DNA from 2 places in the Shewanella sp. SW24 genome. Region 1 is predicted to be linked to the other one. Evidence: predicted binding sites of a transcription regulator. Region 1 holds the regulator's gene; the other holds the start of a gene.
What was found. The regulator sigma-54, encoded in region 1, starts transcription at its own class of promoters, with help from an activator protein. The targets are predictions, from matches to a motif close to GTTGGCACGNNNNTNGNNT.
Positions count from the first base shown of each region.

Region 2: the regulator sigma-54 is predicted to act here: its motif matches at 3,434-3,452, upstream of flgB (flagellar basal body rod protein FlgB).

Region 1 covers NZ_JAKKSH010000008.1:58,552-63,795, forward strand. Annotated here, with positions in the region: gene L5M17_RS08545 (HPr family phosphocarrier protein) at 1-136, opposite strand, end outside; gene rapZ (RNase adapter RapZ) at 123-977, opposite strand; gene ptsN (PTS IIA-like nitrogen regulatory protein PtsN) at 974-1,417, opposite strand; gene hpf (ribosome hibernation promoting factor) at 1,420-1,707, opposite strand; gene L5M17_RS08565 (RNA polymerase factor sigma-54) at 1,736-3,214, opposite strand; gene lptB (LPS export ABC transporter ATP-binding protein) at 3,322-4,053, opposite strand; gene lptA (lipopolysaccharide transport periplasmic protein LptA) at 4,050-4,604, opposite strand; gene lptC (LPS export ABC transporter periplasmic protein LptC) at 4,591-5,151, opposite strand; gene kdsC (3-deoxy-manno-octulosonate-8-phosphatase KdsC) at 5,148-5,244, opposite strand, start outside.
Region 2 covers NZ_JAKKSH010000036.1:30,641-35,884, forward strand. Annotated here, with positions in the region: gene L5M17_RS20580 (flagella synthesis protein FlgN) at 1-165, opposite strand, end outside; gene flgM (flagellar biosynthesis anti-sigma factor FlgM) at 168-491, opposite strand; gene flgA (flagellar basal body P-ring formation chaperone FlgA) at 567-1,274, opposite strand; gene L5M17_RS20595 (chemotaxis protein CheV) at 1,480-2,400, shown strand; gene L5M17_RS20600 (CheR family methyltransferase) at 2,501-3,340, shown strand; gene flgB (flagellar basal body rod protein FlgB) at 3,484-3,885, shown strand; gene flgC (flagellar basal body rod protein FlgC) at 3,888-4,304, shown strand; gene flgD (flagellar hook assembly protein FlgD) at 4,329-5,099, shown strand; gene flgE (flagellar hook protein FlgE) at 5,182-5,244, shown strand, end outside.

The DNA of each region.
Region 1 (5,244 bases):
CCGATGCTTGTTTATCGCCTTGGATTAAGGTGATGGTCGCATCAAACTCGGAAGCCAGTACCACCAACTTAGTGGCGGCACGGGCATGTAAACCGAGCTTATTACAGATGGTTATCTGACGTTCAAGCTTTGGCATTGTTGAGCTCTCGATGACGGGCATACACTTTATGTTTACCGTTACTAAAGCGTTTGGCCAATTGCTCTGCGACGTAAACCGATCTGTGCTGTCCACCTGTGCAGCCAATGGCCACAGTTAAATAACTGCGATTGTTACGCTCGAGGTGCGGCAGCCAAGTCTCCAGTAAATTTTCGATTTGCCAGATGAACTTATTGACCAGTGGTTGGCGATTTAAGAATTCAGCCACGGGTTCATCTAAGCCAGTCAATGGCCGCAGCGCCAACTCCCAGTGGGGATTGGGCAGAAAGCGTACATCGAACATAAAGTCTGCTTCGGTGGGCATTCCGTGCTTAAAGCCAAAGGACTCGAAGTTGATCACGAGTTCTTTATCGACACTACCAAGGAGAATTTGTCTGACTTGGTCGCTTAAATCATAGATATTCAGATTCGACGTATCTATGTAGTGATCGACCAGTTTTGACATAGGCTCGAGCAGTTTCCCCTCCAGCTTTATCGCTTCTTGCAAAGACACTCGGCTCTTCGACAAAGGATGCAAACGGCGGGTTTCGCTGTAACGCTTGAGCAGAATTTTATCGCTGGAGTTAAGGAAGAAGCTCGTTAACTCAGTATCTGGAGGTAGGCTAGCGAGTTGTTTTACTAAGACCTTATCCTGCTCAGGCATGTTACGCACGTCGACACTGATGGCGACGAGATCGTTACTGCCTTTGAGTTGCTCAAGCAAACTGCCAATCAATGGCAAGGGAAGGTTATCGACACAATAATAGCCGAGATCTTCGAGTACCCTAAGGGCGACAGATTTGCCTGAGCCTGAGCGGCCCGACACTATGACCAGTTTCATCCAGTGATTACCTGATAGAGTTCCGTTTCATCATGCGTCTTGCGTAATTGCTTTAATATTTGCTTGTCGCTCAGCTTTTCGGCCATGCAAGACAAGGTACTTAAGTGCTGCTGACATTGGTCTGCAGGCACCAGTAGTGCAAATAAAATATCAACAGGTTGCTTATCGATAGCATCAAATGCTATCGGCTCTTCACACTTAATTAGTATGGCAATGGGCTGATCTATATCGGCTAGTCGACCATGTGGAATGGCGATGCCGTTACCTATACCTGTGCTCCCCATCTTTTCGCGCGCCACTAGGCTTTCGAATATCTCTTGAGATGAGAGGGTCGGGTACTGGGCAGCGACTAAGTCGCTGATGAGTTCCAGTACCTTTTTCTTGCTGCCCGGAGTGGCGCAGGTAGTGCACTCCGGCCGCAGTATGGTACAAAGTTCCATTATTAGTGTTTTGTTAACTTCTCTTTGTGTTTAATAACCTGACGGTCAAGCTTGTCAATCAGGGCGTCTATAGCGGCATACATGTCAGCATGCTCTGAAGTAGCAAAAACTTCACCACCTATGAGGTTTATTCTCGCTTCAGCAATCTGTTGCATTTTCTCAACATTGAGCACAACGTGCACATTATTGATCTGTTCGAAATGGCGTTCAAGTTTTGAAAACTTTTCTTCTACATATGCACGTAACGATTCGGTAATTTCGATATGGTGCCCACTTAGGTTTATTTGCATAGAAACGTCCTCCGATATCCACTGTAGGTTATAAACTTTTACGCTGATTAGAAGGTGGAATAAGCATAGCCTCTCGGTACTTCGCAATGGTTCTGCGGGCTACGTTGATCCCTTGTTCTGCCAGAAGTTGTGCCATCTTACTATCGCTTAATGGTTTTTTCTGGTTTTCCGCTGCCACCAGTTTCTTTATAAAGGCTCTGATTGCTGTGGATGAGCACTCACCACCATCGTCAGTACCGACGTGGCTAGAGAAGAAGTATTTTAGTTCAAAAAGTCCCTTAGGGGTATGCATGTATTTTTGAGTTGTGACCCGTGAGATGGTGGACTCATGCATTTCTACCGCTTCAGCAATATCGTTAAGCACCATAGGCTTCATGGCTTCTTCACCATACTCAAAGAAACCTTGCTGATATTGCACTATGCAATTAGCAACTTTAAGCAAAGTGTCGTTACGGCTTTCTAGACTCTTAATAAACCATTTAGCCTCTTGCAGATGGCCGCGAATAAATTGGCTATCGGCTTGGTTTTTTGTGCTGCGTGCCATAGAAGCATAATGTTGATTTACATTGATTTTGGGCATGCAGTCAGGATTAAGCTCAACGACCCAGCGGCCATTTTTCTTCGACACAGACACATCTGGGATAACGTATTCGTCATTATTGGGTGTGATCAACAAACCTGGGCGAGGATTGAGAGTTTGGATAAGTGCTATACCATCCCTTAATTCATCCTCTTTTAATTTAGTCTTACGCATCAATAACCTAAAGTCTCGGGCGGCGATCAGATCTAAATGATCTTTGATCAGCATACGGGCGTTTTCTAGGTTGGGAGTATCAGCGGCGAAATGCGACAGTTGGATCAACAGGCATTCACTTAAATCGCGGGCGGCAACGCCTATGGGATCAAAATGCTGAATACGCTTGAGTACGGCTTCGACTTCGTCAAGCTCAACTTCAGGATTGCCCATGGCTTCGAGAATTTCTTCAGTGCTTTGGGTGAGATAGCCCTGATCGTCGATGGCATCAATAATGGCGGTGGCAATGGCTAAATCGGTTTCAGAAAACGGCGTGAGGTTTTTTTGCCATTCTAAGTGTTCGTACAAACCTTCACTGGTCTCGCCTTGGAAGGGCATATCGTCTTCACGACTGCCGCCGGGGCCTGAGTTTGGGGAGGCGGTAAACACTTCATCCCATGTGGTGTCCATGGGGAGCTCATCGGGCATGGATTCTTTGGTTAGCGACTCTGCCGTGTCTATGGTGGAGCTGTCTTTTTCTGGTGGCAGAGTGCTAGATTCACTGAAATCCGTATCGGATAGCGTTTGGTTTACAGGGTTTTTAGTGGCGTCGAATTGATCCTCTTCCAGCTCGAGAAGGGGATTAGAATCTAATGCTTGCTGGATCTCTTGCTGCAGTTCCAGTGACGACAGTTGCAACAGACGTATAGCCTGTTGTAGTTGTGGCGTCATGGTTAACTGTTGACCCAGTTTGAGCTGGAGTGACGCTTTCATGTTACCGCTGATCCCTACGTTATTATTGTTAGATGAGGTCGCTTATTATTATCTTGAGTGAAGCCCAATGGCGGTATAAATTGCCTCCATTGGCTTCGCTCGATTAACTATAGCCTGAATTGTTCACCTAAGTACACAGCCCTAACTTGCTGATTGTCTAAGATCTCTGCTGGAGTTCCTTCGGCAATCAGGTTTCCGTGACTCACAATATAAGCATGTTCACATACATCTAATGTCTCGCGGACATTATGGTCTGTGATCAGTACGCCAAGGCCGCGACTTTTGAGTTGTTCGATAATCTTCTTGATGTCGATAACCGAAATAGGATCGACGCCGGCAAACGGTTCATCGAGCAAAATGAACTTAGGATTAGCGGCTAAAGCCCGCGCAATTTCGACGCGACGACGTTCGCCACCCGACAATGACATGCCTTGGCTGTCACGGATGTGGGTGATATGAAACTCTTCGAGCAGATGTTCTAGTTCTTCTTCTCGTTCTTCGTTTTTAAGTTCTTTACGAGTTTGCAGTACGGCCATGATGTTGTCATGAACAGTTAGCTTACGAAAGATACTGGCTTCCTGCGGTAAGTAACCTATGCCTTTGCGGGCACGCAGATGCATAGGATCTGCGGTTAAATCATCATCGTCGATAAAGATATGCCCCTTATCGCTCTTCACTAGCCCGACAACCATGTAAAAGGTCGTGGTTTTACCGGCACCGTTTGGACCGAGTAGGCCAACGACTTGACCGGTTTTTACCGTCAGACTGACGTCTTTAACCACTTGGCGACTCTTGTAACTTTTTGCCAGATTTTGTGCTCTTAAGGTGATTTGGGTCATTTAGAGTCCTGCTTTTTTACAGGTTTATCCGCCGGAGCGTCTGATTTAGCATCATCTTGATAGTTTTCAGGCTGAATAATAGTGATCACGCGATCGTCACCACTGCCAGTACTCTCGGCCATCAATTTCTGTTGAATCATGTTATAGCGGATTAAATTGCCTGTAACTTGGCTACCTGCTTGATCTAATGACGCCATACCTTTCAGTGTTAAGGTGCGGCTTGCCATATCGTAACGAATTTCTTTCGCGCTTGCCGATGCTGGGCGACCATCGTCTAATATTTGGCTATACGTAGCAGGGTTGCCTGTGGCGACCAAAGTTTTGCTATTTTCACCTTCAGCGGAAAATGCACGCAGTTCATTTGCTTGGATTTTTATTGAGCCTTGGGTAACTTCAACTGGACCAAAGAAGATGATCTGGTTGTTTTTGATATCCGCAGTTTGGCTCACAGCTTTAATTTTGACTTCTTGCTTTAAGTCGCCCACTTTCGCGAAAGCACTCATGCTCATAATTAGCATTAGGCTGGCAAGTAATACGTTATTTTGCTTCATATGTTCCTACTACCTGACTGGTCAATTGCACTTCTTGCGCGTTGAGGTCGGCATAAAGGCCTTGGCCTTGAATATTAAAATCTTTCCCTGTGACGTAAATGGTACGGTCAGAGGTCATTATCATAGTGTTGAGATCGAGTTCCAGATAACTGGTGGACAAGGTCTGAATCGGTTCTTCTGGGCTAATGGCATCGATAATAACATTATTTTCTAATACAACCTTGCCAGTTTCCTTGTTTAGCTTGCCCTGATCAGCCCTGAGCTGCCATTGTGCTTTACCTTGGTCTGGATAAACAAGATAAACAGGTTGAGTAAAGAAAGTTTGATTCGTTGAATCATAATGTTCCATGTGTTTCGCCGTCACACGGCTATTCACTAGTCCTTGCTCATTGAACTCAACACTGCGCAGATCTTCAACGATGAAATCTGGGGTATTTTGATCTTTTACTCTGTTATCGGAATCACCGCTGTGTTTGTTCTGGACCTGCCAGTAAAGCGCTAGTGCGGTTCCAAAAAAAGCGATAATCGCGAGTGTCACACGACTCATATACTCATTCCATGGGCCGAAGTGAATTTATTTTGACTTAGGAGTAACAGATCTGTGAGTTCACGCAGTGCACCGTGGCCACCATTGAGCATA
Region 2 (5,244 bases), on a different contig from region 1:
ATCATTATTCTTTAGTTCTTTCAGACATTGCGATTTTTCGTTAGCAAGGGAAAGCAGTAAATCGGCGTTTTGGTCAACCAAAGCGCCTTTTTCCTTGAGTATGATTTGCTTAAGAACAGCCAAATGGGCGTGTTGTAGATCTACCAGTTTAGCTATTTCAGTCATAGTTACTCTTTATTTAAGTCATTAAGTTCGGCTTCAAAACTTGCAATATTGGCAGCCAACTTTTCAGGGTCAATTTTATAGCGACCTTCGGCAATAGCTTGTTTGATTTCTGCTACTTTCTTTTGATCAACTTCAGGAAGGCTAGCCATTTTAGTCTGAGCTCCTTGAAGTTGTTGTGCCTGGGCCGTAATGACCACTGAGTCGCTTCTCTGTGGTGTTGTCGATTTTGTAGCAACTTGAGCAGATTGATCGCTGCTCGTTTTCGTTGCGCCTGAACGAACTTGCGCAGTCGTTGCAGTGTTGAGTTTGCTAATATCAATTGCCATTTTAGGCTCCAGCGTCGTGTGTACGGGATTTCTTAACTGGGGTATCGGCAGCTTACAAAAAAGCTTTAGATTATTTTACATTCTTACTTCAACTTCGCCAATGCCTGTGACTATAGCATCTAGTTCTTTGTTTGAACTGCTATTTTTGACTCTGATCCGATCACCTTTATTGCCATCTTGTAGGGCTTCGCCTACTGTTTTGAGCTCGAATGAGCCAGAACGAACGTAGATAGATACCGAATCATTTTTACAAACGAAGCATAAGTTGTTGCTTAATATGGGATTATCTTTTGCTACTCGTCGTTTTACTCGCACGCCAGCCAATTTACTCGGGTCATCGAATTCGGCACCTCTCAAGCTATTTTGTTCAATGTAACGGACTTCTACTTGACTAGGAGAGATGAGTTCGCCTGGTGCTAAGATTTCGGTTGAGACAACAACGGGGAATAAGATATCCACCCGAACCGAGATATAGATTTGCCAAGGGTAAGCTAAGTCTTGTGTATCGCAGCTGACTTTTAAGGTGTTATTACGGCTAATTTCCCTATCGCTAGCCAGTTCAACTTTCATTGGAGACGAACATTGTGACGGCAGCATTCTTGCGTCAACCATCTGTGGCGAAATATTTACTTTGGCATTTTCTGGAACGGATATTTTTTCTGAAATAAGCGCTTTAGCTAATTCTGAGATTGCCGATACGGTGGGGACAATAGGCTCTGCACTCGCAAAAGCGGGCATGAAGAGGGTGAAAAGACTAAAAAAACAGACTAAATTTACTTTCATAATGAAGAGACTAGCTTGTAACGCCAGAATGCACCTATACTTTTATTAAGTTCGAAGCTGACCACTGTAATAATAATTTGCATCACTGTCAGAAGATTGACTCAGTTTCGACTATGTTTATCGATAGATAAGACGTAAGCAATTAATATGCCTATACTCAACTGAGTTATAGGGCCGAACATAAACAGAACAACAAGGCAGAGTTATGTCGAGTATTCTTGATTCAGTCAACAAACGAACCCAGCTCGTTGGACAAAACCGTTTAGAATTACTGCTTTTTAAATTAAACGGTCGTCAACGGTTTGGGATTAACGTGTTTAAGGTGAAAGAAGTACTGCAGTGTCCACCACTGACCACTTTGCCTAAACTTAATCCTTATGTGAAGGGTGTTGCTCATATTCGTGGAACAACCATTTCAGTGATTGATTTGAGTGCGGCAACAGGGGGAAAACCTTTAGCGAGCACTGAAAACTGTTTCATCATTATTTCTGAATATAACCGCAGTGTTCAAGGCTTCTTGGTCAGTTCTGTTGAGCGGATCATCAACATGAATTGGGAAGCGATTATGCCTCCGCCGCAAGGTGCTGGCCGTTATTCTTATCTGACAGCTGTGACTGAAATTGAAGGTGAATTAGTTGAAATTCTCGATGTGGAAAAAATCTTAGATGAGATTTCACCAGTTAAAACGGCTATCAGTGAAGAAGCCAATGAAAAACTGACCCTCGACAGAACTCAGCATTACCATATTATGGTTATTGATGATTCTGCCGTGGCGCGTAAACAAATTATTCGTTCACTCGAGTCATTGAATTTACAAATTGATACCGCAAAAGATGGTCGCGAAGCATTAGACAAGCTTAAAGAGATCGCCAAAGAGATGGATAATGTGGCCGATGAGATCCCCCTCATCATCTCTGATATTGAGATGCCTGAAATGGATGGCTACACCCTGACAGCTGAAATCCGAGATGATCCTAAGCTTAAGCATATTAAAGTGGTACTGCATACTTCGTTAAGTGGTGTATTCAATCAGGCAATGGTTCAAAAAGTGGGGGCCAATGACTTTATCGCTAAGTTTAATCCTGACGAACTGGCCGCTGCTGTGAATAAGCATTTAAGTTTGTAATTGCTGTCGGTTAGTACCTAGATACGCTTTACGCTATAATCTCGACTTTATAACATGATGGTTTCGCACTGATTTTGGTGCTTGCTATAGGATTTAGGATGTGAATGTGCCAAATAAATCACTCGCTGAGGCTGAATATAATCAATTTAGGTTGTTCTTAGAGCAACACAGCGGCATCGTACTGGGTGAAAATAAGCAATATCTTGTGCGCAGTCGTCTTGCTCCTTTGATGGGCAAATATAACCTGCCATCCTTATCTGATGTGGTTAAGCATTCGATGAAGCCTACTGAGCGTGCGCTCAGAGCTGAAGTGATCGATGCTATGACGACCAATGAAACCCTTTGGTTCCGTGATCGTTATCCATTTGAGTTGTTGAATAATGTCCTACTACCAGAATACAGTCGTCTGGGGCGTCCGCTTAAAATTTGGTCTGCGGCTTGCTCGTCAGGCCAAGAGCCATACTCATTGGCTATGACTATTCTTGAGTATCAACAGAAGAAGCCTGGTGCCTTGGCTGGTAGTGCTTCGATTCAAGCAACGGATTTATCTCCTTCCATGTTGGAACGCTGCAAAAATGCCGAGTACGATAGTTTGGCATTAGCGCGTGGTTTATCTGAAGAACGTAAGCGTCAGTTTTTTGATGCATTACCTTCAGGTAATATGAAGTTAAAGGATAATGTGAAGCGGTTGGTGAACTTTAGAGCGCATAATTTGCTTGAGAGTTATAGTCTGCTTGGCAAGTTCGACATTATCTTTTGCCGCAATGTGCTGATTTATTTTGCACCAGAGGCAAAGGCAAAAATTTTGCGGCAATTCGCTGCCGCTCTCAATCCCAAAGGGATTTTATTTCTCGGTGCATCAGAATCTATCGCTGGTTTAACGGACGAGTTTGATATGGTTCGTTGTAACCCTGGCATTTATTACCAGAAAAAGACTTAACTCAGCCGCTCTAAAGAAAATTACCGACAATTGTCGGTAATTTTTTACCCATCACTTGCTCATCCTTGTTGTTATTCTCAAAATTTTCCTGATGTTGGCACATGAATTGCTTTATTTTCGTGAGAACACGAGGAGGCAATTTTATGGCGATCAATTTTGATAATGCACTGGGTGTGCATCAATACACTCTCGGTATTAGAGCGCAGCGGGCTGAAGTTATTTCAAGCAATATCGCTAACGCAGATACGCCACATTACAAAGCCCGCGATGTTGATTTTTCTGCGGCAATGCAGGCCGCTCGAGGCCAACAGCAGCGAAATAGTCTTGAAATGCAAGAGCCAGATAAGCATTTTGGGCTTGCGGAGTTGACTGGGCAATTTGTTAAGTTCCGTGTGCCAAATCAACCCGATACCGGTGATGGTAATACTGTTGATATCCAACAGGAACAATCGGCATTCATGCAAAATGCACTTGAATATCAAATGTCACTAGGTTTTTTAGACAGTAAGTTTAGTGGCATGAAGAAAGCGTTGAGAGGGGATTAATCATGAGTTTATTTAGCATATTTGATGTTGCTGGCTCGGGAATGTCTGCTCAATCGGTCAGGCTAAACACCACCGCGAGCAACATAGCCAACGCGGATTCCGTCTCGAGTAGTGTAGATAAGACCTATCGTTCCCGTCATCCCATTTTTGAAGCCGAAATGGCTAAAGCCCAAAGTCAGCAACAAGCTTCTCAAGGCGTTGCAGTAAAAGGCATTGTAGAAAGTGATAAACCACTACTGAAAGAATACTCGCCCGATCATCCTATGGCGGATGCGGACGGCTTTATTTATAAACCGAATGTTAATGTCATGGAAGAAATGGCAGATATGATTTCTGCTTCGCGCTCATATCAAATGAATGTTCAAGTCGCTGAAGCAGCTAAGTCTATGCTGCAACAAACACTTGGGATGGGTAAATAACATGTGTTACTTAGGAGGTAAGCTGTGAGCCTCATTAATCAAATTAACCAAGCGTCGGCGCAGACGGCTCAAAATAAGAGTCAGCCAAATGCCGTTACGACGAATTCATCAACCAGCTCAACGGGTAATCCGTTTCTTGATGGCATACGTTTGCCAAAAGATTCAATAGTACCGGAAGCAAAAAGCCAGCAGTTAACTCAAGATGACTTTTTCTCGTTATTAAGCCAACAGTTATCGATGCAAGATCCCTTTAAGCCCGTCGACAACGACCAAATGATTGCGCAGATGGCATCATTCTCGACGGTTGATGGTATTACTAAGTTGAATAAGGAAATCGTTAATTTAAACGGTGTTATGACATCAAGCCAAGCATTACAGGCATCAGGACTTGTTGGTCGCAAGGTATTGATCCCAACTGATACAGGTAACATTTCAGCTGAAAGCCCAACAATAAAAGGTGTGATTAGCACGCCAGCTAAAATTCCTGAAGTTACTGTACGTGTTGAGGATGAGAAAGGCCAAGTTGTGACCACCTTTAAAGTTGATGGCAGTAAGGGGGGCAATGTCGATGTTAACTGGGATGGCCTCGATAAAGATGGAAACCCTGTAACCGCAGGTAACTATACGATCAAGGCGAGTGGTTTAGTGGATGGGAAATCCCAAGAATTGCCAGTCTCGACCTATGCTCATGTGACCAGCGTTTCTCTCGGTACGGCCAGTACTGGCGCCATTCTTAACTTGAGAGGCGGTATGGGCATCAAGTTAACCGATGTGTTAGCTGTGTCTGAAACCTAAGCTTGTATAAAAGAATTTTTGCAGCATCCGAATTGGGCGTAAGTCGCTCATAAATGAATTGAGTCAAGTGTAGAGGTGAATTATGTCGTTTAACATTGCATTGAGTGGCATTTCTGCTGCGCAGAAAGATTTAAACACAACGGCG